One region of the Streptomyces poriticola genome, then DNA from elsewhere that is predicted to be linked to it. Evidence: riboswitches for the same ligand, from Rfam matches in the RefSeq annotation. Region 1 holds a riboswitch; the other holds the start of a gene.

Evidence for each region. A riboswitch is a leader RNA that binds a small molecule or an ion and turns the genes downstream of it on or off. The one in region 1 is predicted to bind cobalamin.
Region 2: it holds a riboswitch for cobalamin, as region 1 does, so the genes downstream of both, V5O46_RS20040 (energy-coupling factor ABC transporter permease) here and metE (5-methyltetrahydropteroyltriglutamate--homocysteine S-methyltransferase) in region 1, are expected to answer to the same signal.

Annotation. Positions count from the first base shown of each region.
Region 1 covers NZ_JBAGKH010000004.1:357,747-372,387, reverse strand. Annotated here, with positions in the region: gene V5O46_RS09325 (enoyl-CoA hydratase) at 1-343, shown strand, start outside; gene V5O46_RS09320 (hypothetical protein) at 446-799, shown strand; gene V5O46_RS09315 (short-chain fatty acyl-CoA regulator family protein) at 973-2,415, opposite strand; gene V5O46_RS09310 (MmgE/PrpD family protein) at 2,631-4,139, shown strand; gene prpB (methylisocitrate lyase) at 4,139-5,044, shown strand; gene V5O46_RS09300 (bifunctional 2-methylcitrate synthase/citrate synthase) at 5,065-6,201, shown strand; gene thiI (tRNA uracil 4-sulfurtransferase ThiI) at 6,205-7,455, opposite strand; partial or broken gene V5O46_RS09290 (nuclear transport factor 2 family protein) at 7,475-7,854, opposite strand; gene metE (5-methyltetrahydropteroyltriglutamate--homocysteine S-methyltransferase) at 7,928-10,246, opposite strand; cobalamin riboswitch at 10,411-10,640, opposite strand; gene V5O46_RS09280 (metal ABC transporter ATP-binding protein) at 10,764-11,399, shown strand; gene V5O46_RS09275 (metal ABC transporter permease) at 11,396-12,274, shown strand; gene V5O46_RS09270 (metal ABC transporter solute-binding protein, Zn/Mn family) at 12,223-13,041, shown strand; gene V5O46_RS09265 (class I adenylate-forming enzyme family protein) at 13,158-14,641, opposite strand, start outside.
Region 2 covers NZ_JBAGKH010000016.1:11,010-25,650, forward strand. Annotated here, with positions in the region: gene V5O46_RS20010 (nucleotide pyrophosphohydrolase) at 48-404, opposite strand; gene V5O46_RS20015 (AAA family ATPase) at 401-1,582, opposite strand; gene V5O46_RS20020 (cell division protein SepF) at 2,342-2,731, opposite strand; gene V5O46_RS20025 (DUF7144 family membrane protein) at 2,861-3,358, opposite strand; gene V5O46_RS20030 (voltage-gated chloride channel family protein) at 3,526-4,878, shown strand; gene V5O46_RS20035 (potassium channel family protein) at 4,992-5,462, shown strand; cobalamin riboswitch at 5,532-5,716, shown strand; gene V5O46_RS20040 (energy-coupling factor ABC transporter permease) at 5,747-6,457, shown strand; gene V5O46_RS20045 (energy-coupling factor ABC transporter substrate-binding protein) at 6,454-6,792, shown strand; gene cbiQ (cobalt ECF transporter T component CbiQ) at 6,793-7,542, shown strand; gene V5O46_RS20055 (ATP-binding cassette domain-containing protein) at 7,539-8,402, shown strand; gene V5O46_RS20060 (glycine amidinotransferase) at 8,497-9,636, opposite strand; gene V5O46_RS20065 (MbtH family protein) at 9,693-9,893, opposite strand; gene V5O46_RS20070 (amino acid adenylation domain-containing protein) at 9,890-14,641, opposite strand, start outside.

The DNA.
Region 1 (14,641 bases):
GCGGCTGACCCGGGCGGTCGGCAAGGCCAAGGCCATGGAGCTGTGCCTGACCGGGCGCACCATGGACGCCGCCGAGGCCGAGCGCGCCGGACTGGTCTCCCGGGTGGTACCGGCGGACGAGCTGCTCGGGGAGGCGCTGGCCGTGGCCGACACGGTCGCCGGTATGTCGCTGCCGGTGGCGATGATGGCCAAGGAGGCCGTCGGCCGGGCGTTCGAGACCACGCTCGCCGAGGGCGTCCGCTTCGAACGCCGTCTGTTCCACGCGGTGTTCGCCACCACGGACCAGAAGGAGGGCATGGGCGCCTTCGTCGACAAGCGCGCGCCGGAGTTCCGGCACCGCTGACGCGACGGACGGTGCACGGACGGTGCGAGGGCGGCCCGCGGAACCATCCGGCCGCCCTCGCACGTTCTGTGGAGGACACCCGGACGGCGAGCGGAGGACCGAGTGGCCGGACACCCCCAGCCGCGGCGCATCACCTTAGGGGGCCGGGAGGCGGTCGCCCTGACGGTCGCGGAGTACGAGCAACTGGTCGCGAGCCGCCGCCAGACAGGCGGTCAGAGCGCCCGGGTGCGGATCCTGTCCGAGCGGATGCGCCGGACCGAGCGGCTGCTGCGCGACCTGGAGGACCTGGTCGCGGCTCCCGCGGACGCCCGCCCCGGGCAGTCCGCGGGCGCGGAGCGCACGGAGGGTCCCGCACCGGAGGCCGGTGGCGCGGCTGCGGTGGGGGAGAGAGACGCGGACTCCCTGCGCCGGGCGATAGCGGTGCTGCTGCGCCGCCACCGCGAGCAGGCCCCCTGACCGCCTGCCGCCCTGACCGGCCGTCGCCCTCCACCCCGGTCGCGGCCCTGGCTGGCCGTTGCCCTCCACCCCGGTCGCGGCCCTGGCTGGCTGTGGCTCTCCACTCGCTGCCCTGGCCGTCGCCCTCAACCCGCTGCCCTGGGACCGCCCGTCGCCCCGACCGACCGCTGTCGTCACCGGCCGCCGCTCTCCACCGGGTACGGCACATGGGTGCGCCGGTCCGGGTCGATCGCCAGCCGCCCGCCCGCCGGGGGCCGGGCCCGCTGGGCGCAGTCGCGCCGCTCGCAGATCCGGCAGCCCAGCCCGATCGGTGTCGCCGCGCGCGGATCGTCCAGTGCGACGCCCTCCGCGTAGACCAGCCGGTGCGCATGCCGCAGCTCGCAGCCGAGCGCGACGGCGAACTCGGCGCGCGGGGCGTGCCGCCCGTAGCCGCCCCGGGTGATGGTGCGCGCGATCCAGAAGTACCGCTTGCCGTCCGGCATCTCGGCCACCTGCGTCAGGATCCGCCCCGGCGCGGAGAACGCCTCGTACACCGTCCACAGCGGGCAGGTGCCGCCCAGCCGGGAGAAGTGGAAGTCGGTCGCCGACTGCCGCTTCGAGATGTTCCCGGCCCGGTCGACCCGCAGGAAGGAGAAGGGCACGCCGCGGCGTCCGGTGCGCTGCAGGGTGCTCAGCCGGTGGCAGACCGTCTCGAAGCCGACGCCGAACCGCGCGGACAGCAGCTCGATGTCGTAGCGCACCTCCTCGGCCGCCGCATGGAAGGCGGTGTACGGCATCAGCACCGCGCCCGCGAAGTAGTTCGCGAGGCCGATGCGGGCCAGGGCCCGCGACTCCGGTGACGTCAGTTCCGTGGCGCCGTCGGAGAGCGTGTCGAGCAGCGGGCCGTGCTCCAGCAGGCCCAGCTGGGTGGCGAGCTGGAAGGCCCGCCGGCCGTCGCCGAGCCAGGGGGAGAGGAACAGCAGCCCGGTGTCGGCGTCGTACCGCCGGGCGTCGGCGGCCCGGCCCGGCGCGGCCTGCACCACCCGCACCCCGTGCCGCTCGGCGAGCCGGGCCACCAGCGGGTCGGCGGCCCGGCCCGGCCGCAGCCCCAGCGCCCCGGCCGTGTGCTCGGCCTCGGTGTCCAGCGGCTCGAAGTGGTTGTGGTGGGCGTAGAAGAAGTCCCGTACCTCGTCGTGCGGCTCTCCCGGGGGCAGCAGCCCGCCGCCGGTGGCCGGTGAGCCGAGGGCGGCGGCCTGCTCGGCGGCGTCGCGGTAGCGGCGGTGCAGCGCCACCAGCGCGCGGGCCACCTCCGGATGGTCGCGGGCGGCCTCGGCGATCTCCTCCCCGGCGGGCAGCGGCACCCCGCAGGCCTCGTCCGCGAGCGCGGCCCGCAGATCGGCCGCGAGCCGGTCCTCGTCCGCCTCCGAGAAGAACTCCGCGTCGACGCCGAACACCTCGGCGATCCGCAGCAGCACCGGAGCCGTCAGCGGACGCAGACTCTGCTCGATCTGGTTGGCGTAGCTGGTGGAGATGCCGAGGGCGCGGGCCATGTCGACCTGGTTCATCCCGTGCTCGCGGCGCAGCCTGCGCAGCCTGGCATGGGCGTAGATCTTGCGGGCCGCCGCTCGCCGGGCCATGTCCCACCTCCTCGTGAGCCGTGCCGCGCACGCAGTGACCGCGACGGCGACACACTTGCGAAAATATCATCCGCAGAATTCGCAGCTTTCGCAGATTCGCCGCTCGGGGCTGTACCGATTCCGCACCGGGGAGCGCTGGCCCGGCGGCCGGAGCAAGGGCAGTCTCGATCACGCCAGCACCGCCAGGACCCGCCGACACCGCACCGAGGAGTCCCGTGATCGAGCACCACGTCCGTGTCCACCCCAGCGCCGACCGGCTTCCGCGCGAGGACCAGCTCGCCTGGAAGCTGGCGTCCGTGGCCACCGCCACCGAGGAACTGGACGCCGACAGCGCCGCGATGGCCGTCAACCGCGTCATCGACAACGCCTCCGTCGCCGTCGCCTCCCTGCTGCGCCGCCCGGTCGCCGTCGCCCGCGCCCAGGCCACCGCCCACCGCGCGGCGGGTCCCGGTGCCTCGGTCTTCGGCGCCCACGCCCGGGTCTCCCCCGAGTGGGCCGCCTGGGCCAACGGCACCGCGGTACGCGAGCTGGACTTCCACGACACCTATCTCGCCGCCGACTACTCCCACCCCGGTGACAACATCCCGCCGCTGCTCGCGGTGGCCCAGCACACCGGCCGCACGGGCGCCGACCTGCTGCGCGGCATCGTCGCCGGCTACGAGATCCACGTCGCCCTGGTCAAGGGCATCTGCCTGCACGCGCACCGCATCGACCACGTGGCCCATCTGAGCGCCGCCGCCGCCGGCGGCCTGGGCGCGCTGCTGCGGCTGCCGACGGAGACCGTGTACCAGGCGATCCAGCAGGCCGTGCACACCACCACCGCCACCCGCCAGTCCCGCAAGGGCGAGATCTCCAGCTGGAAGGCGTACGCCCCCGCCTTCGCCGGGAAGGCGGCGATCGAGGCGGTGGACCGGGCCATGCGCGGCGAGACCTCCCCGTCGCCGATCTACGAGGGCGAGGACGGCTTCCTGGCCTGGATGCTCGACGGCCCCGGGTCCGACTACACGGTCCGGCTCCCCGGGCCCGGCGAGCCGCGCCGCGCGATCCTCGACACCTACACCAAGGAACACTCCGCCGAGTACCAGGCCCAGGCGATCATCGACCTGGCCCGGCGGCTGCGCGAGAAGGCCGGCCCGCTGCAGGGTGTCCGCTCGATCGTCCTGCACACCAGCCACCACACCCACCACGTCATCGGCTCCGGCGCCAACGACCCGCAGAAGTACGACCCCACGGCCAGCCGCGAGACCCTCGACCACTCGGTGCCGTACATCTTCGCGGTCGCCCTGGAGGACGGAACCTGGCACCACGAGCGGTCCTACGCCCCCGAGCGCGCCCGCCGCCCGGAGACCGTGGAGCTGTGGCGGAAGATCAGCACGGTCGAGGACCCGGCCTGGACCCGCCGCTACCACGACCCCGACCCCGAGCGCCGGGCCTTCGGCGGACGGGCGGTGATCACCCTGGACGACGGTTCGGTGATCGAGGACGAGCTGGCCGTCGCCGACGCCCACCCGGCGGGCGCCCGCCCCTTCGACCGCCCCGCCTACGCGGCCAAGTTCCGCACCCTCGCCGAGGACGTCGTCGCCCCGGCCGAACAGGACCGGTTCCTGGCCGCCGCCGAGCATCTCGCCGAGCTGACCGGCGCCGATCTGGACGGACTGTTCCCGGCCACCGACAGCGAGGCCGCCGCCGCGTACGACGCGCGCCTGCCGAAGGGCCTGTTCTGATGCTGCACACCCGCACCACACCGTCCCAGCGCCGCCGGGCCCTGCGGGAACGGCTCGCGGAGAGCCGTCTGCTCACCATGCCCGGCGCCCTCAACCCGCTGTCGGCCCGGCTGATCCAGGACACCGGCTTCGAGGCCGCCTACCTCTCCGGCGCGGTCCTCGCCGCCGACCTGGGCCTGCCCGACATCGGTCTGACCACGTCCACCGAGATCGCCGCCCGCGCCCAGCAGACCGCCCGGGTCACCGATCTGCCGGTCCTCGTCGACGCCGACACCGGATTCGGCGAACCGATGAACGCCGCCCGGACCGTCCAGCTGATGGAGGACGCGGGCCTGGCCGGCCTGCACCTGGAGGACCAGGTCAACCCCAAGCGCTGCGGCCACCTGGACGGCAAGGCGGTCGTGCCGCGCGAGGAGATGACCCGCCGGGTACGGGCCGCCGTGGACGCCCGCCGCGACCCGGACTTCCTGCTGACGGCCCGCACCGACGCCCGCGCGGTCGAGGGCCTGGCCGCCGCGATCGACCGGGCGAAGGCGTACGTCGACGCGGGCGCCGACGCGGTCTTCCCCGAGGCCCTCGCCGACGAGGCCGAGTTCGAGGCGTTCCGCAAGGCCGTGCCCGTCCCGCTGCTCGCCAACATGACCGAGTTCGGCAAGGGCCCCCTGCTCGACGCCCGCGCGCTGGAGAACCTCGGCTACGACATCGCCCTGTACCCGGTAACCCTGCTCCGCCTGGCCATGGGCGCGGTCGAGGACGGCCTGCGCACCCTCGCCGCCGACGGCACCCAGGCAGCCCTGCTGCCCCGCATGCAGACCCGCTCCCGGCTCTACGAGCTCCTCGGCTACGCGGACTACACGGCCTTCGACTCGGCCGTCCACGACTTCACCCTCCCGCCCGGCACCTGACCCACCGAAGGCAGGCACCCATGACCACCACCGCACCCGAGGTCCACCGCGGCCTCGCCGGTGTCGTCGCCGACACCACCCGCATCTCCACCGTCATCCAGGAGACCAACTCCCTCACCTACCGCGGCTATCCGGTGCAGGACCTGGCCGCCCGCCGCTCCTTCGAGGAGGTCGCCCACCTCCTCTGGTACGGCGAACTCCCCGACCCGGCCCGGCTTCGCGACTTCCGCGCCCGCGAACGCGCCCTGCGCCCCCTGGACCGCACCACCTCCGAACTGCTGGCCCGGCTCCCCGAGACCTGCCACCCCATGGACGTGCTGCGCACCGCCGTCAGCCTCTTCGGCGCCGAGGACCCCACCGAGGACGACGGCAGCCCCGCCGCCCACCGCGCCAAGTCGCTGACCCTGCTGGCCAGACTGCCCACCGTCGTCGCCGCCGACCAGCGCCGCCGCCGCGGCCTCGCCCCGATCCCGCCCGACCCCGGCCTGGGCTACGCCGAGAACTTCTTCCACATGTGCTTCGGCAGCGTCCCGGACCCGGAGACGGTCCGCTGCTTCGAGATCTCCCTCGTGCTCTACGCCGAGCACAGCTTCAACGCCTCGACGTTCACCGCGCGCGTGGTCACCTCCACCCTCTCCGACCTCTACAGCGCGGTCACCGCCGCCGTCGGCGCCCTCAAGGGCCCCCTGCACGGCGGCGCGAACGAAGCGGTGATGCACATGCTGGACGAGATCGGCGACCCCGGCCGGGCCGAGGAGTGGCTGGACGGGGCGCTGGCCGCCAAGCGGAAGATCATGGGTTTCGGCCACCGCGTCTACCGGCACGGCGACTCTCGTGTCCCGATCATGCAGGACGCCCTGGACCGCCTGGTGGCCCGCGCCGCCGACCCCGGGGTGACCCGCAAGGCGACGCTCCACGCAGCCCTGCGCGAGGCGATGCTGAACCGCAAGGGCATCCACCCGAACCTGGACTATCCGGCGGGCCTCGCCTACCACCTGATGGGCTTCGACACGCCCGCCTTCACACCGCTGTTCGTGATGAGCCGCATCACCGGCTGGACCGCCCACATCACCGAGCAGCTCGCGCACAACGCCCTGATCCGTCCGCTGGCCTCCTACGACGGCCCGCGGCAGCGACCGGTGCCGGCACCCGAGTAGTGCTCACCTCACCCCGGCAGGCGGCACCGCGCACTCCGCGGCTGTCGCCGCCGGGACCTCGGCCTCGTCCCCGGGGTGCATCACCTGGACCTTGTCCAGCAGCGCCGTGATCACCTCGTCCAGGTCGAGGCGCTTCTCCACCGCCTGCAGATGCGGCAGCCCGGCGCGGGTGGAGACCCGCGGCGGGGCCAGCAGCTGACAGCAGTCCTCGTCCGGCAGCACCGAGATGTCCGCCGTGCCGATCCGCCGCGCCTCGTCGATGATCTCCTGCTTCTCCCAGCCGATCAGCGGGCGCAGCACCGGCAGCGCGGACGCCTCGTCGACGGCGGCGATGTTGGCCAGTGTCTGGCTCGCCACCTGCCCCAGGCTGTCGCCCGTCACCAGCGCCTCCGCACCCGTCCGGGCCGCCAGCACGGAGGCCGCACGGACCATCAGCCGCCGCTGCGCCACCACCTGCAGCCGCCCCGCGCCCGCCACCGCGAGCTGCTTCTGCGCCCGGCCCAGCGCGATCACATGGAGCGCGCCCGGCGGCTGGTACCGGTTGAGCTCCCGGGCCAGCGCATACGCCTTGTACACCGACGAGGGGTTGGTGTACGGGGCGCCGTTGAAGTGCACGAAGTCGCAGGCCAGGCCGCGCCGCATGGCCCGGTGGGCGGCCACCGGCGAGTCGTAGCCGCCGGACAGCAGCACCAGCGCCCGCCCGCTCGACCCGGTCGGCAGCCCGCTCAGCCCCGGCAGCCGGTCCCAGGACAGATACGTCTCCCTGCGGTCGATCTCCACGGCCAGGGTCACATCGGGGGAGCCGAGGTCCACGCGAAGCCCCGGCACGGCCGCAAGGATCCGCGCCCCGAGGCGCACCTCCATCGCCGACGACTTCAGCGGGAACTGCTTGTCGCGGCGCTTCACCCGGACGGCGAACCCGCACCCCGGCCGTTCGGCCGCCACCGAGCGCAGCGCCTCCACGGCCGCGCGGGTGATCTCGTCCAGAGTGCTGGGCACCCGGACGGCGGGCTCCACGGAGTTGAAGCCGATCACCCGGCGGGCCCGGTCCACCAGCACCTCCTGCGGAACCTGCCCGCCCAGCACGGTGACGTTCTGGGCGGTCTTGATCCAGGTCGAGCCGCCGACCCCGCGCAGGGCGACGCGCAGATTGTCGTGCAGGCGCTCGGTGAACCGGCTGCGGTTGCGCCCCTTGAGGAACACCTCGCCGTGCTTGAGCAGCACACAGGGGGCGCCGGTGGTGGTGTCGGTCATGTGAACCCTCCCAGGTCCGTCAGCTCCCCGTCGGCGTGGGCTGCGCCCCTGCGGCGCCGGCCGCACCCAGCCGCTCGGTCGGCCCGGCGAAGGCCAGGAACACCCGGCGCACGGCCATCCGCCACTCACCGTCGACCTTGCGGAACGCAGCCGTGTAGTGCCGTAGCGCTCCACCTGCACCGGGGGCCTCGGCGGCACCATGCCGCCGGTATGACGGTCCACGCGGTACGTGGTGAAGCAGGTGACGGCCCGCGCGGCCGACGCCGAAGTGACAGTGACCAGGATATTCGAGCAGACACGACGCGAGAGCCGGTCCGCGGGCCGCGCCCCGGAGTACTCCCGCAGCGCGTCCCGCCCCTCGATCCGTCGGCCGCCCCCGGGCCACTCCCAGACCCCGTCCCGGGGGGCGGGCCGGAGCCGGCGGGGCGGGCCGGGACGCTCATGGCGTCCCGGCCCGGTCCCGCACGGGCGGTCAGGAGGCGGGCAGCTCCCCGCGGACCGTGCGGGCCGCGGTGACCAGGTTCTCCAGGGAGGCCCGGGTCTCCGGCCAGGCGCGGGTCTTCAGACCGCAGTCCGGGTTGACCCACAGCCGCTCGGCGGGGATCGCCCTCAGGCCGGTGCGCAGCAGCTCGGCGGCCTCCTCGGCGCTCGGGACGCGCGGGGAGTGGATGTCGTACACGCCGGGGCCGGCCTCGCGCGGGTAGCCGTGGGCGGCCAGCTCGCGGGCGACCTGCATATGGGAACGGGCCGCCTCCAGGCTGATCACATCGGCGTCCAGGTCGTCGATGGCCTGCACGATGTCGCCGAACTCGGCGTAGCACATGTGCGTGTGGATCTGGGTGTCGGGGCGGACCCCGGCCGTGGTGAGCCGGAACGCCTCCGTCGCCCACGTCAGGTACGCCGGCCGGTCCGCGGCGCGCAGCGGCAGGGTCTCGCGCAGGGCCGGCTCGTCGACCTGGATGACCGAGGTGCCGGCCTCCTCCAGATCGCCGACCTCGTCGCGCAGGGCGAGGGCGACCTGGCGTGCGGTGTCCCCGAGCGGCTGGTCGTCGCGGACGAAGGACCAGGCGAGCATGGTGACCGGGCCGGTCAGCATGCCCTTGACCGGACGGTCGGACAGCGACTGGGCGTACCTCGTCCAGCGCACCGTCATCGGCTCGGGGCGGGAGATGTCACCGGCCAGGATCGGCGGGCGGACGTAGCGGGTGCCGTAGGACTGCACCCAGCCGTGCTGGGTGGCCAGATAGCCGGTGAGCTGCTCGGCGAAGTACTGCACCATGTCGTTGCGCTCGGGCTCGCCGTGCACCAGGACGTCCAGGCCGGCCTTCTCCTGGAAGGAGATCACCTCCTGGATCTCGGCCCTGATCCGCTCCTCGTAGCCGGCCGCGTCGATACGGCCGGTGCGCAGGTCCGCCCGGGCGGTGCGCAGTTCGCCGGTCTGCGGGAAGGAGCCGATCGTGGTGGTCGGCAGCAGCGGCAGCCCGAGGTGGGCGCGCTGGGCGGCGGTGCGCTCCGCGTACGGCTGGGAGCGGCGGGCGTCGGCCTCGGTGACGGCGGCGGTGCGGGCGCGCACGGCGGGGTCGTGGGTGATCGGGGAGCTGGCCCGGGAGGCCAGGTCGGCCCGGTTGGCGGCGAGTTCGGCGCCGATGGCGTCGGTGCCGCGGGCCAGGCCCTTGGCGAGGGTGACGATCTCGGCGGTCTTCTGCCGGGCGAAGGCCAGCCAGCGCAGGATCTGCGGCTCGATGTCCCGTTCCGTCGCGGCGTCGAGCGGGACGTGCAGAAGCGAGCAGGACGCCGACACGTCCACCCGGTCGGCCAGCCCCAGCAGGGTGCCCAGCGTGGTCAGGGACGCGCCCAGGTCGTTGACCCAGATGTTGCGGCCGTTGACGACACCGGCGACCAGCCGCTTGCCCGGCAGCCCGCCGACCGCGGCGAGCGCGTCCAGGTTGGCGGCGGCGGCCTCGGTGAAGTCCAGCGCGAGCCCGTCCACCGGCGCCTTGGCGAGCACCGGCAGCGCATCGCCGAGCCGGTCGAAGTAGGAGGCGACCAGCAGCTTCGGCCGGTCGGTGAGCCGGCCGAGGTCGCGGTAGGCGCGCTCGGCGGCGTTGAGCTCGGCCGGGGTGCGGTCCTGGACCAGGGCGGGCTCGTCCAGCTGCACCCACTCGGCGCCGGCCGCGCGGAGGTCGGCGAGCACCTCCGCGTACACCGGGAGCAGCCGGTCCAGCAGGGTCAGCGGGTCGAAGTCCGCGGCCACGCCGGGCGCGGGCTTGGCCAGCAGGAGATAGGTGACGGGTCCGACGAGGACCGGGCGGGCCGTCAGGCCGAGTGCCAGGGCCTCCTTCAGCTCGGCGACCTGCTTGGCCGGGTCCGCCGTGAACACCGTGTCCGGGCCCAGTTCCGGGACGAGGTAGTGGTAGTTGGTGTCGAACCACTTCGTCATCTCCAGCGGCGCCACGTCCTGGGTGCCGCGGGCCATGGCGAAGTACCCGTCCAGGGCGTCCGCCTCGACGGCGGCCCGGTGCCGCTCGGGGATCGCGCCGACCATCACGCTGGTGTCGAGGACATGGTCGTAGTACGAGAAGTCGCCGGTCGGGACCTCGTCGAGGCCGGCCCCGGCGAGCTGCTGCCAGTTGGTGCGGCGCAGTTCGGCGGCGGTGGCGTGCAGGTCGGAGGCGGCGGTCCGGCCCTTCCAGTAGCCCTCGACCGCCTTCTTCAGTTCCCGGTTCCGGCCCTGGCGGGGGTAGCCGTACACGGTGGCCCGTGCTGCCGCGGCTGCGGACTTCGCTGTCACGGAGATCTCCTTCGCGAGATGAATCCCTGAGATCCCGGGGACGGGACGAGAGCGCGAAGGGACGACGGACCCGGCGGGACGACCGTGCGCGGCAAGCGCGCTCCTCCGCCTGGTGTGTTCGCCGACCCGCCCTCGAGGTCACCGGGATGTCCGCGCCCGAGTGGTTCGCGCGCGGGCAGATGGCAGGTCTTCGGACTCGCGGGCACGTCAGCGCCGTCCATCGACGCGAACACCTACTGGCCGTCGCTTCCCAGGCCCCGTACCTCGGGCCCAGTGCGTATGACGGCGGTCGTTCCCGCTCACCGCTGCGGGGCAGTCCCGGATTCCCACCGGGTTCCCTCTTGCGACGCATCCCGCCTGGCGGACGGGGCGAACCAGCTGCACCGCACAGACTACGGGCAGTTCCGCCGGCGCGCCGGACCGCGTCCAGAATCCGGAAGGCGAAGTGGGACACCGCCGGCCGGGAACCCATCGCCCTTCCGCCCCGACTGCTCTCATCAGACGAACGGGAGGTGTGATGAACGGGCTGGAAGTCCGGATGCGCGACGTCGCCTGCCGGCACGGCCGGGTCGAGGCCGTCCGCGGAGTGGACCTGGACGTCACCGCGGGCGAGCGGGTGGCGCTGACCGGCACCAACGGATCGGGCAAGACCACGCTCGTCCGCGCCGTGCTGGGCCTGCACCGCCGGGCCGGCGGACAGATCCTGGTCGGCGGCCGGGGCACCGCGACACCGGCCGAGTGGGCGTGGCGGCGCCGGGCCTGCGCCTGGATCCCGCAGAAGCCCGCCGCGGGCCGGTTCCCGCTGCTCGCGAGCGAGCTGCTGGCCAGCTCCGGCGCTTCCGCACCGGCCGTGGAGGCCGCGGACCGGCTCGGCGTCGGTTCCCTGACCGGGCGTCCGCTGCACACCCTGTCCGGCGGGCAGCTGCAGCGCATGTACCTGGCCCGTGCGGTCGGCTGCGTCGCCGCCGGGGCGGGGGTGCTGCTGGCCGACGAGCCCACGGCCGCGCTCGACTTCGCCGGGCAGGAGGAGGCCGCCGACGTGCTGCTGTCCCTTCCGGTGACGGTGGTCGTCGTCACCCACGACCGGGCGCTCGCCGACCGCTGCGACCGGGTGCTGGAGATGGCAGCCGGACGGATCAGGGAGGCGCGGTGACCGTCCACCTCGCCGCCGACGTCGCGGAGCTCCTCCAGCTCCTGCCCGTGCAGCGGGCCGGGGCCGCCCTGCTGCTGGCCGCGGTCGGACTGCCCGTCGTCGGAGTGGTGATCGTCGGGCTGGACATCATGCCGGTGCGGTTCGCGATGATGCACGTCGCGCTGCTGGGCATCGCCGTCGGGCTGCTGACCGGCCTGGACCCGATGCTGTGCGCCCTGGTCGCCTGTGCCCTCGCGGGCGCCGGCGTGGCGCCGCTGGCCCGCACCCCGGACGGCCTGTCCGGCGCGATGGGCCTGCTGATGAGTCTGGCGATCGCCGCCGCCCTGCTGGTGCTGGCGGTGTCCGGCGTCAACGCACAGGGCGCGTTCGCCCTGCTCTGGGGCTCCATCCTGTCCGTCGGCACGGCCGACCTGTGGCTGCTGGGCGCGCTCGCCGTCGTCGTACCGGGGCTGTTCTGGTGGCGGCGCCGGGACCTGGGCCTGCTGCTGCACGACCGCGAGGTCGCCCTCGCCTCCGGGGTCCGCGTCGACCTGCTCACCCTGCTCCTGCTGGTCCTGGTCGCGGTGTCCGTGGCCGGGGCCATCAAACTGACCGGCGCGCTGCTCGTCGACGCGCTGACCCTGCTGCCCGCGCTGGCCGCCCGCCGGCTCGGCACCTCCCTGAAGTCCATCACCGCCTGGGCCGTCGGCATCGGCGTCGTCGTGAACCTCACCGGGTTCCTCGTCGCGCTGAAGCTCGACTGGCCCCCCGGACCCGTGCTCGTCCTGACGGCCGGGGCCGTGGTCCTGGCCGTCCATCTCGTCCCCGAACGGAGAATCAGCTCATGGCGCGCATCCGCGTCCGCACCGTCCGTGTCCCTGCCCTCGTCGCACTGAGCGCGGCGCTCGCCCTCACCGCCACCGCCTGCGGCTCGGACGAGCCCGCGACCGAGGACAAGGGCGCGGCCGGCCCGAAGCGCGGCGACGCCCCGGTCGTCGTCGCCACCACCACCTGGGAGGGTGCCTTCGCCAAGGCAGCCGGTGCCGAGGACGTGACCGTCATCGTCCCGTCCTCCGCCCAGCACGCCCCGGACTACGACCCCAAGCCCTCCGACCTCGCCGCGGTCGCCGAGGCCGACTTCGTGCTCTACGCGCCCTTCGAGCCGTATGCCGCGAAGATCAAGGAGGCCGCCGGGTCGGACGCCGAACTGGTCGAGGTCGACCTCGACAACGCCGCCGGCAGGGCGAGCGCCGAGGTCACCCGCCTGGGCGGGCTGTTCGGCACCGAGGACGCCGCCGCACGGTGGAACGCGTCCTTCGAGAGCGAGTACGCAACCCTCCAGAAGGACCTGAAGCAGGCCTGGCCCGGCGGCACGGCACCGGCGGTGGTCGCCCAGGTGTTCTCCGTCTGGTCGGCCGAGATGGCCGGTGCCGAGGTGCGCGGCACCTACGGACCCGAGGCCGTCACCGCCGAGCAGCTGTCCGAACTGGCCAAGAAGAAGCCCGCCTTCGTCCTCGACAACGTGCACATGTCCACCGGGAAGGTGCTGCCCGACTCCGGTGCCGAGCAGGTCGGCATCGTCAACTACCCCGACGAGGACCTGGATCTGATGGGCGTCTACCAGGACGCGGCGGACGCCATCACCAAGGCCCTGGCCTCCTGACCCGAACCGCCGCGCCAGTTGCCGAGGGGCCAGTTGCCGAGGGGCCGCCGGGAGTCTCCCGGCGGCCCCTCGGCCGTACCGGTGGGTGCGGCTCCGGGCCGCACCCACCCGCCGCCTCACACGGCCTGCGCCAGCGGATCCGGCGCCGGCGCCGCGGCGCACCGCTCCCGCAGCAGCGCCCGGTCCGGCTTGCCCGCCGGGGTCAGCGGGAACTCCGCGACCACCAGCAGCCGTTCCGGATGCTTGCGCCGCTCCAGGCCGCGCGCCTCCAGATGGGCGCACAGCTCCCGAAGCGCCGGAGCCGCGGTACCCCGCGGCACCACACAGGCGGCGAGCCGCTCGCCCATCAGCGCGTCCGGCACCCCGACGCACACCACGTCCCGCACCAGCGGATGCGCGGCCAGCTCGATCTCCACCTCGGCCGGGCTGATGTTGGCCCCGCCGCGGATCACCACGTCCTTGAGCCGGCCCACGATGCGCAGCGTGCCGTCCTCGCCGATGACGCCGAGATCGCCGGTGCGCACCCAGCCGTCGGCGGTGCGGTAGCGGGCGTCGAGGTCGGGGGCGGCGACGTAGCACAGCGGGGTCATCGGCCCGCGGGCGACGATCTCGCCGACCCGGCCGCGCGGCGCCTCCCGCAGCTCGGGGGCGCCCGTTTCGGCGATCCGGATGTCGGCGACGCGCGGGTCCGGGTGGCCGGCCGGGATGCCGGGGCCGTCGCCGCGCAGCGGCTCGTCGGACAGCCCGGTGTGGCAGTTGACGCCGTCGGCTGAGCCGTAGAGGTTCACCACCGGACAGCCGAACACCCGCCGGGCCTCCGCGGCCGTGGCCTCGTCCAGCGGCGATCCGCCGACGACCACCGCCCGCGGGGGAGCGAACCGGGGCCGGTGGCCCTCCGCCCACCGGTCCAGCAGCATCCGCACCATGGTCGGCACGCCCAGCACATGGGTGGGCTCGTGCGCGGCGAGCGCGTCCAGGGCGGCCTCCGGCGTGAAGTGGTCCAGCACCACGAGAGTGCCGCCGTGCCGGGCGAGCGTCACGGCGGTGCCGTTGCTGCCGAACGCGGAGGCGAGCGGCACCAGGAACAGGCACCGCGGCGGCTGCCCGTCGGGCATCAGCGAGGCGAGGAAGTTGCCGCGCCCGCCGGCCAGTGCGTTGTGCGAGTACGCCACCATCTTCGGCTCGGCCTCGGAGCCGGAGGAGACGAGTATCCGGGCGGCGGAGTCGGGGTCGGGGCGGGCCGGGACGAAGGCCGCGGGGCCGGTGCGCAGCAGGGCGCTCAGGGCGACGGTGCCCTCGGGCGCCGGGCCCGGCCCGGCGGCGACCACGGTGCGCAGCGCGGGCAGTTCGGCGGCGAGTTCCAGCAGGTCGGCGGCGTGCCGGTGGCCCCGGTGCTCGGTGGCGGCGACGACGGCCACCGCCTCCGCCCGGCGCAGCAGCGACGCCGCCTCGGCCCGGCCGCGGCCGACCGGGAAGGGCAGCGCGACCGCGCCGAGGGCGGCCAGCGCGAGATCGGCGATGACGGCGTCGCGGCCGTTGGGCAGCTGGGTGCCGACCACGTCGCCCGCGCGTATGCCGAGCCCGGACAGCCCGGCGGCCA
Region 2 (14,641 bases), on a different contig from region 1:
AAGACGGAAATCTGTGGACAACAAATCGGTTTCGGGCAGGTTGACGACTACTCGGGGTGACTGTCGGGTGGGTTCGGCGGTACCGGGAACCTGCGCTCGTTGCGGTCGACCTTCGCCTCCAGCGCGGCCAGCGGGTCGACGCCGAGCACCTCGCACAGCTGCAGCAGATAGGCCAGGACGTCGGCGACCTCGTCGCGGACGCGGTGCGCCCGGTCGGGGTCGGCCATCACGCGGGCCGACTCCTCGGGCGTCAACCACTGGAAGATCTCCAAGAGTTCGGAGGCCTCGACGCTGAGCGCGGTGACGAGGTTCTTGGGGGTGTGGTACGGCTGCCAGTGCCGCACGGCGGCGAACTCGGCCAGCCGGCGCTGCAGCGCCGCCAGGTCGCGGGGGTGATCGGTCACGCGTCCAGGTGTACCACCGTGACGCCGCGCGTCGCCTCGCGCGCCCACGAGGCGTCGCTGACCGCGCCGACCAGGCGCAGATGCCCCCGCTCGCACATCCGGGCCGCCAGCCGGAGGAGTTCGCCCCGCTGGTGCGGGTCCAGGCCCCGGTCGAAGCCGTCGGCCAGGACCGTGAGGGTCTGCAGAGCGCCCGGCACCTCGCCGGCCGGGTCGACCTCCAGCACACCCGGCCCGGTGAGCAGCACCAGGGCGAGGGCGAGATAGCGCACCTCGCCGTAGCCGAGCCGGGCGAGTCCGCTCCGGGTGCCGTCGCCCCGCTCGAGCAGTGCCCGCACCGCTCCCCCGGTGATCGGCTCGGCCAGCACGTCGGCCACCGGCCCCGCGCATCCGGTGCGCACCGCGGCGACGAACTGCGCGTACCGCTGCCCGCATTCGGCGCGGGTGCGCCACAGCACGTCGGCGAGGTTGTCGCAGCCGCGCAGCAGCCGTCCCGTGCCGGCCGGCACCGGATCGCGCATCCGGCCGGGCCGGGGGTCGCAGGCGAACACCGAGCGCAGGGCGACGACCGTCTGCTCGGCGGCGGCGAGCACGCGGCGCTGCCCGTCGGTCTTGCCGGCCACGCGCAGCGGCAGCAGCGTGGTGCCGAGCCGGTCGTCCGGCAGCGGCGCGCGGGTCACCGGCGCCGGTCCGGCCGTGTGCCAGGCGGCCTGTACGGTGCGCCGCCCGGGATCGCGCAGCGCGGTCTCCAGCAGGACGACGCCGTCGGCGCTCAGCCGTTCGCCGACGATTCGGAGTTCGGGTTCCGCCTGGACGGCGACGTCCAGACGGACCGGGCCCTCGGGTCCGTCGGCGGTGCAGCCGATCCGGAATCCGCGACGGCGCTGTGCGTCGGGCCGGGCGCCGTCGGGCACGCAGGAGACGGGGTCGGGGAAGACCATGCCCAGCGGGGCGCCGCCGCCGAGCCGGGCCAGCGCCTCGTACGCCCGCAGCGCACTGGTCTTGCCGGAGCCGCTGGGGCCGGTCAGCAGGGTGAGCGGGCCGAGGCGGAGCGCGGTGCGCCGCAGGCCGGCGAAGGCGGCCAACCGCAGCTCGGTGACGCAGGGCCGCCGCTCCGGGTGTGCCCCGGGGGCAGGTGCGGAGGGGGTGGCCTGCGGGGACGGCGCGTCGGGCACGGGCATGCCCGGACCGTAGGGCCGCGGAGGGCGGGCGAACCGTTCCGCCCCGGGGGCCTTCCCACGTTCGGGGGACCGGAGCGCGGTGCGGCGGACCCCGGGTCACTCGCCCGGGTCGGCTGACGCCGGTCACCTGCCCCGGGGTGACGAGTGCCGGGCACCTGCCCGGTGCGGCGGACGCCGGTCACCGGCTCGGGGCGGCGGCCGGCCGCAGGGTGGCGCCCGCGCCGAGGGCCCGCCCGCCGGGGGCGGGTACGCCTGCCTGCGGGGGGCCGGGGGCCTGCGGCCGAGGCCGGGAGGCTCACGCCCGGTGGCGCCGGCGGCAACTCCGCCGAGGGTACCCGGCACGCCGCCGCCCGCCGGTTACGGGGACGGCGGCGGTGCGACGACCGCATGGTCGGGGGCCCAGCCCGGCGCCGACGCGGTGCCGCCCGCACCCACCCGTGCGGCCCTGGGGCACCTCCAAGGCCCTCGAGGCGCTGGAGGAAGCACGACCGCCCTGGTCGGGCGGGGGGCCGCCCGGCCTCGGCAGCGGGCACCCGCGGTCGGACGGGGACGGCCGCCCCAGCCGAAGCGGTACGGTCCGGATGAGGGGCGCCGCCCAGCGGCACCCCCCGGGACCGGTGGGTACCCGCCCCCGGCAGCGGCGCGGTCCGCCGTCGGTGGGTGTCCTGGGCCGGCGCCGTACACGGGCGGACTGGTCCTGGCCGCCGGTGGGTGGGGCGTCGGCGCGGGCCGGGCTTCCGCGCGCGGGCCTGCCCGGCGTCAGATGCCCGGGGCGCCCGCCTGTTCCATGAGGCCGTTGACCTCCATGCCCGCCGGGGTCAGCAGGAAGACGTTGCGGTCGACCCGGTGCATCCCGCTGGCCAACCCGAAGACCACGCCGGTGCTGAAGTCGAGGACGCGCTTGGCGACCTCCGTCTCCGCGCCGGTCAGGTCGAGCAGCACCGGGATGCCGGCCATCAGGGTCTCGGCGACGTCGCGGGCGTCCGCGAAGATGTTGACGCGCAGCACCACGAACCGGCGGCGTGCCTCCGTCTCGGCCTCCGGCAGGGCGCGGTGCCCCACCGAGGACGGCCATGCGTCCCGCCCGCGCAGCGGAACGACCTGGGCGAGCCCCTCCCACTGTTCATCGGTGACGTCGTGGCTGTTCACCGGCTCCCCCCGTTCCGACTCGCCTTCGCTGCCTGCACCAGCCAATTCTTACGCCATGTCACCCGTTCGGCCCAACTGCGACACGGTCCGCGACCCCCCCCCCCGGTCCGGTCGCGGGCGCCGGTCCGCTCAGACCGTACGCCCCGCCTGCGCCTGGCTGCCGGCCGGCTCCTGGCGGCTGGCCAGCGCCCAGATCACGAAGACGTCGATCGCCATCAGGACCACCGACCAGAAGGGCGCGTACGGCAGGAACAGGAACTGGGAGATCAGACTGAGCGCGGCCAGCACGATGCCCGCGACGCGGGCCCAGGTCATGTCCTTCAGCAGGCCGTAGCCGGTGACGAGGAGCAGCGCGCCGAGGATCACGTGGACGACGCCCCAGCCGGTGAGGTCCAACTCGTAGACGTAGCCGCCGACCTGGGCGTACACGTCGTCCTCGGCGATGGCCGCGATGCCCTGCAGCACCGCGAAGGCGCCGTTGCACAGCAGCAGGACGCCCGCGAAGACGACGCCGCCGGCCACCCATCCGCTCTCCCGGTCCGTGCGCGTCCGCGGGGGCGCGGTGCCGCCGGAGGAGGGGGTGCCTGCGGGGGGCGTACCGGGGGAAGGTGCGTCGTGCTGGCTCATGAGCGGCGTCCTTTCTCACGGGTCCTCCGAGCCTGCGCGGAGCGGCGGCATACGGCCATGCGGGATGCGCCGGACGGGTGAGCCCGGGTCGGAGGCCAGAACATGCGGCCGGTGCGGGCCTCGCGTTGACTGGCCCCACATGCCGTCGGGGAGCCCCGGAGGACCACATGAGCGCGCCGGCGAACGCGGCCGTGCCGCAGGCCGAGCAGTCACTGCGCGACACCGTGCTCAGCCGCGGCTATCTGCGGTTGCTGCTGCTGTGTGTGCTGCTGGGCGTGCCGATCGCCCTCGCGTGCTTCTTCTTCGTCGGGCTCCAGCACCTGCTCCAGCACTGGGTGTGGGAGTCGGCGCCCGAGGCGCTCGGCTACGCCGGGCCGCCCTGGTGGTGGCCGCTGCCGGCGCTGGTGCTGGCCGGGCTGATCCTGGCACCGATCGTGACCCGGGTCCCGGGCTCGGGCGGCCATCTGCCGGTGAACGGTCTGGGCGGTGCGCCGGTCGGTCCGAAGGAGCTGCCCGGCACGGTGCTGGCCGCGCTGGCGACGCTGCCGCTCGGGGTGGTGCTCGGCCCGGAGGCGCCGCTGCTGGCGATCGGCAGCGGGCTGGCGCTGCTGGCGGTGCGGCGGTCGGCCGCGGCGGATGCGAAGGCGCGGGCGGTGGTGGCGACGGCCGGGTCCACCGCGGCCATCTCCACCATCCTCGGTGGGCCGATCGCGGCGGCGGTGCTGCTCATCGAGGGGGCCGGGCTGGGCGGCGCCCGGCTGGTGGCACTGCTGCTGCCCTGCCTGCTGGCCAGCGCCGCGGGCGCGCTGGTGTTCACCGGCTTCGGCGACTGGACGGGCCTGGAGACCGGTGCACTCGCGCTGGGCGAGCTCCCGTCGGCGGCCGGTCCGGACGTCGGCGACTTCCTGTGGGGATTGCCGGTGGCGGCGCTGATCGCGGTGCTGGTCACCCTGGGACGTGAACTGGGCCGCTCCACCGTCGGCTTCACCCGGCGGGGCAGCAAGGCCGCCCGCACCGTGGCCTGCGCCACCGCCGTGGGTGTCTGTATCACCGCCTACGCCCTGATCACGGGCCGCTCCCCGGCCGAGGCCGCGCTGTCCGGGCAGGCCACGCTGGCCGAGCTCGCCGCGGATCCGCACGCCTGGTCGGTGGGCGCGCTGGTCGCGCTGGTCGCCTGCAAGGGGCTGGCGTGGGCCGTCTCGCTGGGCAGTCTGCGGGGCGGCCCGATCTTCCCCGCGGTGCTGCTGGGCACGGCGACGGCCACGGCCTTCTCCGGGCTGCCGGGGTTCGGTACGGCGCCGGCCCTGGGACTGGGGATCGCCGCCGCGGCGTCCGCGACCACCGGGCTGCCGCTGGCCAGCGCGGTGCTGGCGGCGCTCCTGCTCGGCGGGGACGCCGCCGAGCAGATGCCGCTGATCGTCGCGGCGTCGGTCGTCGCCTTCATCGTCGGCCAGCTGGTGCGGCGGCAGCGGCCCGAGGGGGCGACGGACACGGCCGGGGCGGCGGGGGCGGCCCGGTGACCGGCCGACGGGACTCCCGACGGGACTTCGGGAGGGGCTCCCGGCGGAGGCCCTGGCCGGGCTCCTGGCGGACCGCCCGCTCCTGGCTGCCGCGCACGGTCCTCGCCGCGCTCGTGGTCGTCGCCTACTTCCTGCTGCCGCTGGACCATCTCGGCCCGCAGCACCCCGTGCTGAGCTGGGTGGTGTTCTGCCTGGTGCTCACGCTCGTCGCGCTGCTGCTGCTGCGCCAGGTCCGCCAGGTGCTCGCCGAACGCCCCGGCGCCCGGCCCGGCCTGGCCATCGCCCTGCTCACCGTACTGGCCGTACATGTCTTCGCCGCCGCGTATTATGCGCTGTCCCATCAGCCGGGCCAGTTCTCGGGGCTGCACACCCGGCTCGACGCCCTGTACTTCACCGTGGTCACGCTCGCCACCGTCGGCTACGGCGACATCACCCCGCGGGGCCAGACGGCCCGCGTCGTGACCATCGTGCAGATCCTGTACACCTTCGTGTTCCTCACCGCCGGCGCCACCGCGCTGGGCCAGTGGATGCGCGAGTTGGCGGTCCGGCGGGCGGAACGGACCGACCGCGACCGGCCCGGGTGACGGCGCACATCGGGCGCGTGACCTCGTTCCGAGCGCCGGGCACGCCCTTGTCAGCGGGACCCCGCCGCACTACTGTCACCACGCCTCGGTGAACGGGAAATCCGGTGTGATGCCGGTGCGGCCCTCGCCACTGTGATCGGGAAGTCCGGCTCCGGCCCTCGCGGGCAGCCACTGGGTCCTCACGGACCCGGGAAGGCGGAGTGCGGGCGGTGGTACCCGTCAGCCAGGAGACCGGCCGAGGCGCGTCAACCATCCACGAGGTGCTGGAGAGGGTCTGCCGAGCCATGCACATAGCCGAGGGCTTTCTGCCTCCGGCGCACGCGGTCGCCTGGGGCGCCGCGTCTGCGCCGTTCGTCGTCCACGGAGTACGGTCACTCACCCGCGAGGTCAGGGAGCATCCGGAGAGCACTCTGCTCCTCGGCGCCTCCGGGGCCTTCACGTTCGTCCTGTCCGCGCTGAAACTGCCCTCGGTCACCGGGAGTTGCTCCCACCCGACCGGCACCGGGCTGGGCGCCATCCTGTTCCGGCCGCCGGTGATGGCGGTGCTGGGCACCATCACCCTGCTGTTCCAGGCGCTGCTGCTGGCGCACGGCGGGCTGACCACGCTCGGCGCCAACGTCTTCTCCATGGCGATCGTCGGCCCCTGGGCCGGATACGCCGTCTACAAGCTGCTGCGCCGCTACGACGTGCCGCTGATGGTCGCGGTGTTCTTCGGCGCGTTCGTCGCCGACCTGTCCACCTACTGCGTCACCTCCGTGCAGCTGGCGCTGGCCTTCCCGGACCCGAGCAGCGGCTTCGCCGGCGCGCTCGGCAAGTTCGGCTCGATCTTCGCCGTCACCCAGGTCCCGCTCGCGGTCAGTGAGGGCCTGCTCACGGTGCTGGTGATGCGGCTGCTGGTGCGCTCCAGCAAGGGCGAACTGACCCGGCTGGGCGTGCTGCTGACGAGGCCGAAGAAGAAGTCCGAGCAGGCCGACCAGGAGGCGGTGGCCCAGTGAAGCGCAACACACGGATCAACGCCCTGCTGCTGCTCGCGGTGGCCGCGCTCGCCGTGATCCCGCTCGTGTTCGGGCTCGGCGACCACAAGGAGGAGCCGTTCGCCGGCGCGGACGGCGAGGCGGAGACGGCGATCACCGAGATCGACCCGGACTACGAGCCGTGGTTCTCGCCGCTGTACGAACCGCCGTCCGGGGAGATCGAGTCCGCCCTGTTCGCCCTGCAGGCGGCGCTCGGCGCCGGGGTGCTGGCCTACTACTTCGGGCTGCGCCGGGGCAGGCGGCAGGGCGAGGAACGGGCCCTGGCCGCCCCGCAGGACGCCCCCGCCGGGGACTGAGTGCTGCCGATCGACGCGGCGGCGCACAGCAGTCGCTGGCGCCGCCGCCATCCCGTGGACAAGGCCGTGCTCGGGCTGGGCCTGACCCTCCTGGCGATCTCGCTGCCGCCCTGGCCGGGCGCGGCACTGGTGCTGGTGACGGCGCTCGCGGTGCTGCTCGGCCCGGCGGGGGTGCCGGCGCGCCGGCTGTGGCGGGCCTGGCGGGTGCCGCTCGGCTTCTGTGTCACCGGGGCGCTGCCGCTGCTGGTGCAGGTCGGCGGTCCGGACGCGTTCCTGTCACCGGCCGACGGCGGTCCGGCGCGGGCGGGCGGGCTGCTGCTGCGCACCTCGGCGGCCTCGCTCGGGGTGCTGCTGTTCGCGTTCACCACCCCGATGTCCGACCTGCTGCCGCGGCTGGTGCGGGCCGGGGTGCCCGCACCGGTGGTCGACGTGGCGCTGGTGACGTACCGGATGAGCTTTCTGCTGCTGGACTCGGTGCGCCGGGTGCGGCAGGCGCAGGCGGCCCGGCTGGGGCACACCTCGCGGGCCGCGGCCTGGCGTTCACTGGCCGGGCTCGGCGCCACGGCGTTCGTGCGGTCCTTCGACCGGGCGGCGCGGCTGCAGACGGGGCTCGCCGGGCGCGGCTACGACGGCACGCTGCGCGTGCTGGTGCCCGAGGCCCGGGTGTCGGTGCCGTTCACCGCCGCGAGCTGTGTGCTGCTCGCGGTGCTGGCCGTCCTCACCTTCCTACTGGAAAGGCCGCTGACGTGAGCGACTCCGAGCTCGTCGCCCTGCGGGGCGCCTCCTTCGCGTACGAGGACGGGCCCACCGTACTGCGCGACCTGGACTTCCGGGTGCCCGAGGGGCGGGCGCTGGCGCTGCTGGGCCGCAACGGCAGCGGCAAGACCACACTGATGCGGCTGCTCAGCGGCGGGCTGAAGCCCCGTACGGGCCGGCTGACGGTGGCGGGCGAGCCGGTGACCTACGACCGCAAGGGGCTGACCCGGCTGCGGACCACGGTGCAGCTGGTGGTGCAGGACCCGGACGACCAGCTGTTCGCCGCGTCCGTGGCGCAGGACGTGTCGTTCGGGCCGCTCAACCTCGGGCTGCCGGACCCCGAGGTGCGGGACCGGGTGGGCGAGGCGCTGGCCGCGCTGGACATCGCCGCGCTGGCCGACCGGCCGACGCATCTGCTGTCGTACGGGCAGCGCAAGCGGGCGGCGATCGCCGGTGCCGTCGCGATGCGGCCGCGAGTGCTGATCCTGGACGAGCCGACCGCCGGGCTCGACCCGGACGGGCAGGAGCGGCTGCTGGCGACCCTCGACGGACTGCGTGCGGGCGGCACCACCGTGGTGATGGCCACCCATGACGTCGATCTCGCCCTGCGCTGGTCCGACGACGCGGCCGTGCTCACCCCGTCCGGGGTGCACACCGGTCCGACCGCTGCCACGCTGGCCGGCCCGGATCTGCTGCGCCGGGCCGGACTGCGGCTGCCCTGGGGGGTGGCGGTGGCGCGGCTGCTGCGGGCGCAGGGCGTGCTGGGCGAGTCCGCGGCGGGGCCGCGCACCCCGGAGGAGCTGGCCGGACTCGTCGCCGGGTGTGCCGCGCCGGACCGGCCGGTGTCGTCCTGACGGCCGGTCCGTGGGCGGGGGGCTGGGTGTGCCGGGCCGTCGCGCACGGGGGAGTGCGCTGCGCCCGGCACACCCGGTCTCTGGCCGCCGCGGGTCAGACCAGCGGCGTGTAGTCGAGGCGGGGGAAGTAGTCCTCGCGGGTGCCGGTGCGGCGCACGTCCCAGGTGGCGCAGTGCAGCGAGCCGCCGTACTCGAAGACGTGCCGGAAGGGCACCGGGAACACCTCGAAGCCCAGCTTGTCCAGCAGGTCCTGGAGGGGCTTCTCCTGCTCCTCGCAGATCACCTTGGTCGGGGAGATGCTGAGCACGTTCATCGACAGCCACTTGGAGGACTGGCAGTACGGCGGCATCTCGTCGTTGGACAGCACCGGCTGCGGGGCGTCCACCAGCTCCCAGTCGTTGGCCAGGAACATCTTCTCCTCGCCCTCGCGCAGCGGGCGTTCGGGGTTGGTGAGGACCAGGCCGGGGCGCAGCGGCACGAAGGTGCAGTCGATGTGCGAGGGGAAGAAGTCCAGCGGGAAGTGCACCGTGTGGACGCGGAAGCCGCGCGGCTCGAGGTGCTGGCGCAGCCAGCGGATACCGGCCCGGTTGGTGGTCATCGACTCCTGGACCAGGATGTCCCGGCCGAGCCGGCTCATGTCGGCGGCGTCGAAGACCACCTCGTCCTGGGTGACGCAGAACTCGAAGGAGTGCATGCGCTCGTGCCGCTGCTCGAGCGGCCAGTCCCAGAACTCCTCGCGGTACATGCCGTCGGCCATGGACGGCTTGGGCGCGGTGGTCCACAGCACCCGCGGGTCGGCGTTCCAGTACTCGTAGACCAGTTTGCGGTAGGGCTGGTACTCGAAGTAGCGGGCCCGGCGCGACATGGTGGCCTCGACGATCTCGTTGCCGAAGGTGATCATCACGTCGCGGGGGCAGACCGCGCAGTACTGGTTGTCGACCTGGAAGTCCGGGGTGGTGACCGGGCGGGAGAAGTCGTGCGGGGCCGGGCGGCGCACGGTGACGCCCTGCGACCGCAGAACCTTGACGAGGCCGTCGAGTTCCTCGCCTGCGAGGTCGACGGCCTCCTTGGACTTCGGCCCGGTCGGGAACGGCGTGCCGGGGGCGTTGCGGACGGCGGGCCGGCTGCCCGGCTCGGTCGGCTCGAAGCAGGCGCTGTCGGCAGAGCCGACGACCATCTCCTCGAGGGGGTCCCACTCGTTCCAGGAGTTGACGACCACGGAGTCGTTCTGCATGGGTACGGCCACCTGTCTGTGAGGGCGGGAAGGCGGGGCGGGCGGGGCGGATGCGGTCAGACGTCGGCGAGGCTCGCCGGTCGCATGTCGGTCCAGTGCTGCTCGATGTGGTCGAGGCAGGTCTGCCGGTCGCTGTCGGCGACGACGACGTCCCAGCCGGGCGGGACCAGGGCGAAGGCGGGCCACAGGCAGTGCTGGCGTTCGGCGTTGACGAGGACGTGGAAGGTGCCGCTCTCGTCGTCGAAGGGGTTGGTCATGGCGTACTCCTGGTTGCGGATGCGGCCCCGGTCTCGGTGCCGGTCCCGGTCTCGGTGCCGGTCCCGGTCTCGGTGCCGGTCCCGGCCGGTGCGGCTGCGGTGAGCGCCGCGGCCAGGGCCCTGGGTGTGCGGTGGCCGAAGACGGTGGACACCTCGACGGTGCGGTCCAGTTCGGCCTCGATACGGCCGGTCAGGCGCAGTGCGGTGAGCGAGTCGCAGCCGAGGTCGAACAGGTCGTCGTCGGCGCCGACGCGGGCGCGGCCGAGGATCCCGGCGGCCAGGTCGCACAGCCGCCGTGCGGTGCGGCCGGGCTCCCCCGCGGGCTCTCCCGGGTCCGCGAGCAGCCGGCCGGTGGGGGCGGCGAGGGACTGCGGGAGTGCGGTGAGCAGCTCGCGCAGGCGCGCGGCGACCCGGGTGCCGGTGCCGGCGGGGAGCAGGTCGGCACGGTGGCCGAGCTCCAGGCGGAACCGGGTGCCGGGTGCGGCCATCAGCTTCAGCGGGTAGTGGTACGGGTCCTCGCCGCTGACGGCGGTCAGCCGCAGCCCGTCGTCGGGGCTGGGGAAGGCCTCGGCGGTGGGGAAGTTCTCGAAGACGACGCAGGAGTCGAACAGCGCGCCCCGGCCGGCGGCCCGCCGCACCTCGGTCAGCGCGAGGTGGAGGTGCGGCAGCAGCGCCGCCTGCTCGCCCTGGAGGCGGCGCAGCAGGGCGCCGACCGGCTCGTCCGCGTCCAGCCGCACCCGCACCGGCACGGTGTTGATGAACAGCCCGACGGTCTCGGCGACGTCCGGCAGTTCGGCGTCGCGGCCGGAGACGGTGGCGCCGAAGACCAGGTCCCGCTCTCCGGTCAGGTCGTGCAGGCACAGCGCCCAGGCCAGCCGGACCACGGTGTTCGGGGTGACGCCGTGGCCGCGGGCGGCCTCCAGCAGGGCGGCGGTCTCGGTCTCGGTCAGCTCGACGGTGAGGCGTTCGGGCAGGGCGCGGACGCGGGCGGTGTCGCGGCCGGGACACACCAGGGTCGGCCGGTCGAGCCCGGCCAGCGCGGCGGCCCAGGCGGCGCGGGCCCCGTCCCGGTCCTGGGCGGCGAGCCGGTGCAGATGGTCCGGGTAGTGGCCGGGGGCGGGGAGTCCGGCGGGGTCGCCGTCCCGGTCGAAGAGCGCGAGCAGGTCCCGCAGCAGCAGGGAGGTGGTCCAGCCGTCGACGAGCAGGTGGTGCGTGCTCAGCACCAGCTGGTGCCGGTCGGCGGCGAGCGCGAGCACGGTGCAGCGCATCAGCGGCGGCACGGCGGGGTCGAAGCGGCGGTGCCGGTCGGCGGCGAGCAGTTCGGCGCGCCGGGTGTCCTGCTGGTCCGGGTCGAGGCCGGTGAGGTCGTGCAGCTGCCAGGGCATCCGGACGTGTGCGGTGACGGCCTGCACCGGTTCGCCCGAGCGGCGCTGCAGGAATGCCGCGCGGAGCATGGGGTGCCGGTCCAGCAGGGCGTCACAGGCGGCGCGGAACCGCTCCACGTCCAGTGGGCCGCGGGTCTCCAGCGCGATCTGCACGGTGTAGACGTCGAGGTCGCGGCGGTCGTAGCGGGCGTGGAAGAGCAGTCCCTCCTGCATCGGCGTCAGAGGCAGCAGCTGCTCGACGGGCCGCCCGAGGCGCTCGGTCAGCCGGGAGCGCTCGGCAGCCTCCTCCCGGGCGGCGCGGGCCGGTCCGGCGCTGCCGTGGGCGACGAGGGCGCGCAGGGCCGCGAACCACAGCTCGGCGAGCCGCCCGGCCTCGGCCTCGGTGAGCAGCCGCCGCGCCCACAGCCAGTGGGCGACGAGGCGTGGGCCGTCCGGGCCTTCCTCCACGGCGGCGTTGACCTCGACGGCGTGGGTCAGCGGCATCCGCGGATCGGCGCCGAGAGGCAGTGCGTCCGCCTCGGGCGCCGCGCTCCAGTCCGCGTCCTGCACCGCGGCCGGACCGCCCTGTCTGCCGAGGTAGTTGAAACAGAGCTGGGGCTCGGGCCGGGCGGCCAGTCCGGCCGCGGTCTCCGGGTTGAGGTGGCGCAGCAGGCCGTAGCCGAGGCCGTGGCGGGGGACCTCGCCGAGCTGGGCGGCGACGCGGCGTACGGCGTCGCCGAGGCGGGCGTCGCCGGCGGGGTCGGCGGTGTCGTCCGGGGTCCAGTCGGGCACGCCGGCGTCGAGGCGCACCGGGTAGAGGGAGGTGAGCCAGCCGACGGTGCCGGACAGGTCGTCGAGTGCTCCGACGGCTTCCCGGCCGTGGCCCTCGAGGTCGAGGAGTACGGACGTGCCGGAGGGGCCGGCGACGGGGCCGGCGACGGGGCCGCGCCAGGTGGCGGCCGCGAGGGCGAGCGCGGTGAGCAGGATCGCGTCGGTGCGGGTGCCGAGGGCGGCGGGCACCGTGGTCAGCAGCGCGGCGGTGAGGTCCTCGGGCAGCGTCAGGCGCAGCTCGGCGGCGGTGGCGTGGATGTCCCGGGACGGGGACAGCGGCGCGTCGGTCAGGGCGAGGCCGGGGGCGTCCAGGGTGCGCTGCCAGTGGGGCAGTTCGGCGAGGACGTCGGCCTCGCGGGCGGCGCGGTGCAGCGCGGTGGTCCACTCGGCGAGCGGTACGGGGACCGGGTCGAACGGGTCGAGGGGCTCGGGGGTGCCGGGGGCCGCGGCGTGCCAGGCGGTGTAGAGGTCGGTGAGCACGATGTGCCAGGACACCGCGTCCACGGCCAGGTGGTGGATGGTGACGAGCAGCCGCCCCGGCCGCTCGGGGCCCGCGTCGAACCAGGTGGCCCGGAGCATCGTGCCGTCGCGCGGGGCGAGGGCGTCGGCGTCCTCGGCGGCGCGGTCGGCGATCCGGCGGCGCAGCTCGGTGTCGGGGCCGGCGGCGTCCGGGACATCCGAGACGTCGACCCGGCGCACGGTGCCGCCCGGCGGATGGTGCGGGGCGGTCCCGACGGCGAGGGAGCCGTCCTCGCGCAGCCGTCCGCGCAGTGCCTGGTGCCGGGCCAGCACGGCCTCGACGGCGGTACGGAGCCGTTCGGTGCCCAGGGCGGGCGGGACGCGAAGCAGGGTGGACTGGTGGTAGGCGTCGTATCCGCCGCCGTGGGCGCGCAGGCGCCGCATCATCGGGGTGGCGGGGATGACGTCGGGGGTGGCGGGGACGAGGCCGGGGGCGGCGGCGGTGTCCCCGGCCGCGGCGGCGAACGGCCGTGCGGGCACGGCCCTCGCGGGCGCGGGCTCGGCGGGCGCGGTCCCGGACCTCTCCGGTCCGGCCTCCGCCAGCAGGGCGGCCAGCGCGGCGGGCGTGCGGTGCGCGAACACCTGCTTCGGCGTCAACCGCACCCCCGCCTCACGCGCCCGCGCCACCAACTGGATCACCGTGATCGAATCACCACCCAGACCGAAGAAGTCGTCCTCGACCCCCACCGCCGCCAACCCCAGCACCTGCCCGAACAGACCCGCCAGCGACACCGCCGCACCCCCCGCCGACGGTACGGAGACCACCACCGGCTCCCGCTGCCCGGGCGCGGGCAGGGCGGCCCGGTCGACCTTGCCGTTGGGGGTGAGCGGAACGCTCGTCAGGGGGACGAAGGCGGCCGGCACCATGTAGGCGGGCAGCCGACCGGCGATCCGGTCCGGCAGGCCGTCCAGGTCGGCCCCGGGCGCGGCCACCACGTACGCCACCAGGCGCCCGGTGCCGCGCCGGTCCCGGCGTACGGCGGCGGCGACCTGGGCGACCGCGGGGTCGGTGCCGACCACGGCCTCGATCTCGCCGAGCTCGATGCGGTGGCCGCGGATCTTGACCTGGTCGTCGGTGCGCCCGAGGTACTCCATGGTGCCGTCGGGCCGCCAGCGGGCGAGGTCACCGGTGCGGTACATCCGGGCGCCCGGCGCGCCGAACGGGTCCGCGACGAAGCGGGCGGCGGTCAGGGCGGGGCGGGCCGCGTAGCCGCGGGCCAGGACGTCGCCGCCGATGTACAGCTCGCCGGCGATGCCCGGCGGGACCGGGCGCAGCCAGGGGTCCAGGACGTGGAGGCGGGCCGCGGGCACGGGCCCGCCGATCGGCACCGCGCCCGTGGGCAGCGCGTCGCCGGGCTCCAGGCGGTACTCCATGCAGCCCACGGTCGCCTCGGTGGGGCCGTACTCGTTGACGACCGTCACCTCGGGGTGGGCCGCGCGCCATTCTGCGAGCGCCTCGCCGGTCAGCTGCTCGCCGCCGAGGACGAGTTGGCCGGTGGGCGAGCACCGGTCGGGACCGGCGGTGAGCACCGGCAGATGGCTGGGGGTGGCCTTGACGAACGCGGGGGGCCGGTCGCCCGCGCCGGCCGGGGTGTCGAAGTCGTCGAGGTCGCCGAGGCGGACCGAACCCCCGGCGGTCAGCGGGCCGAGGATGCCGGTGACGGTGAGGTCGAAGGACGGCGGCGAGTGCACCAGCGCCCGGTCGGCCAGGCCCGGGTAGGCGGCGCGGGCGAAGGCGAGATAGCCGTCGACGGTGCGGTGTTCCACCACGACGCCCTTGGGCCGGCCGGTGGACCCGGAGGTGTAGATCACGTAGGCGGTGTCCTCGGGCCGCACCGCGGCGTCCGGGGCGGGACCGTCGTAGGCCGCCAGGGTGGCACGCACGGCCGGGTCGCGGAGCGGGACGGGCGCCGGGTGGCCGGCGAGGGCGGGATCGGTCGCGTCGGCGCCGACGACGGCGGCGGGAGCGGCGTCGGCGAGCACGAAGGCGATGCGTTCCGCCGGGTGGCCGGGGTCGACGGGGACGTATCCGGC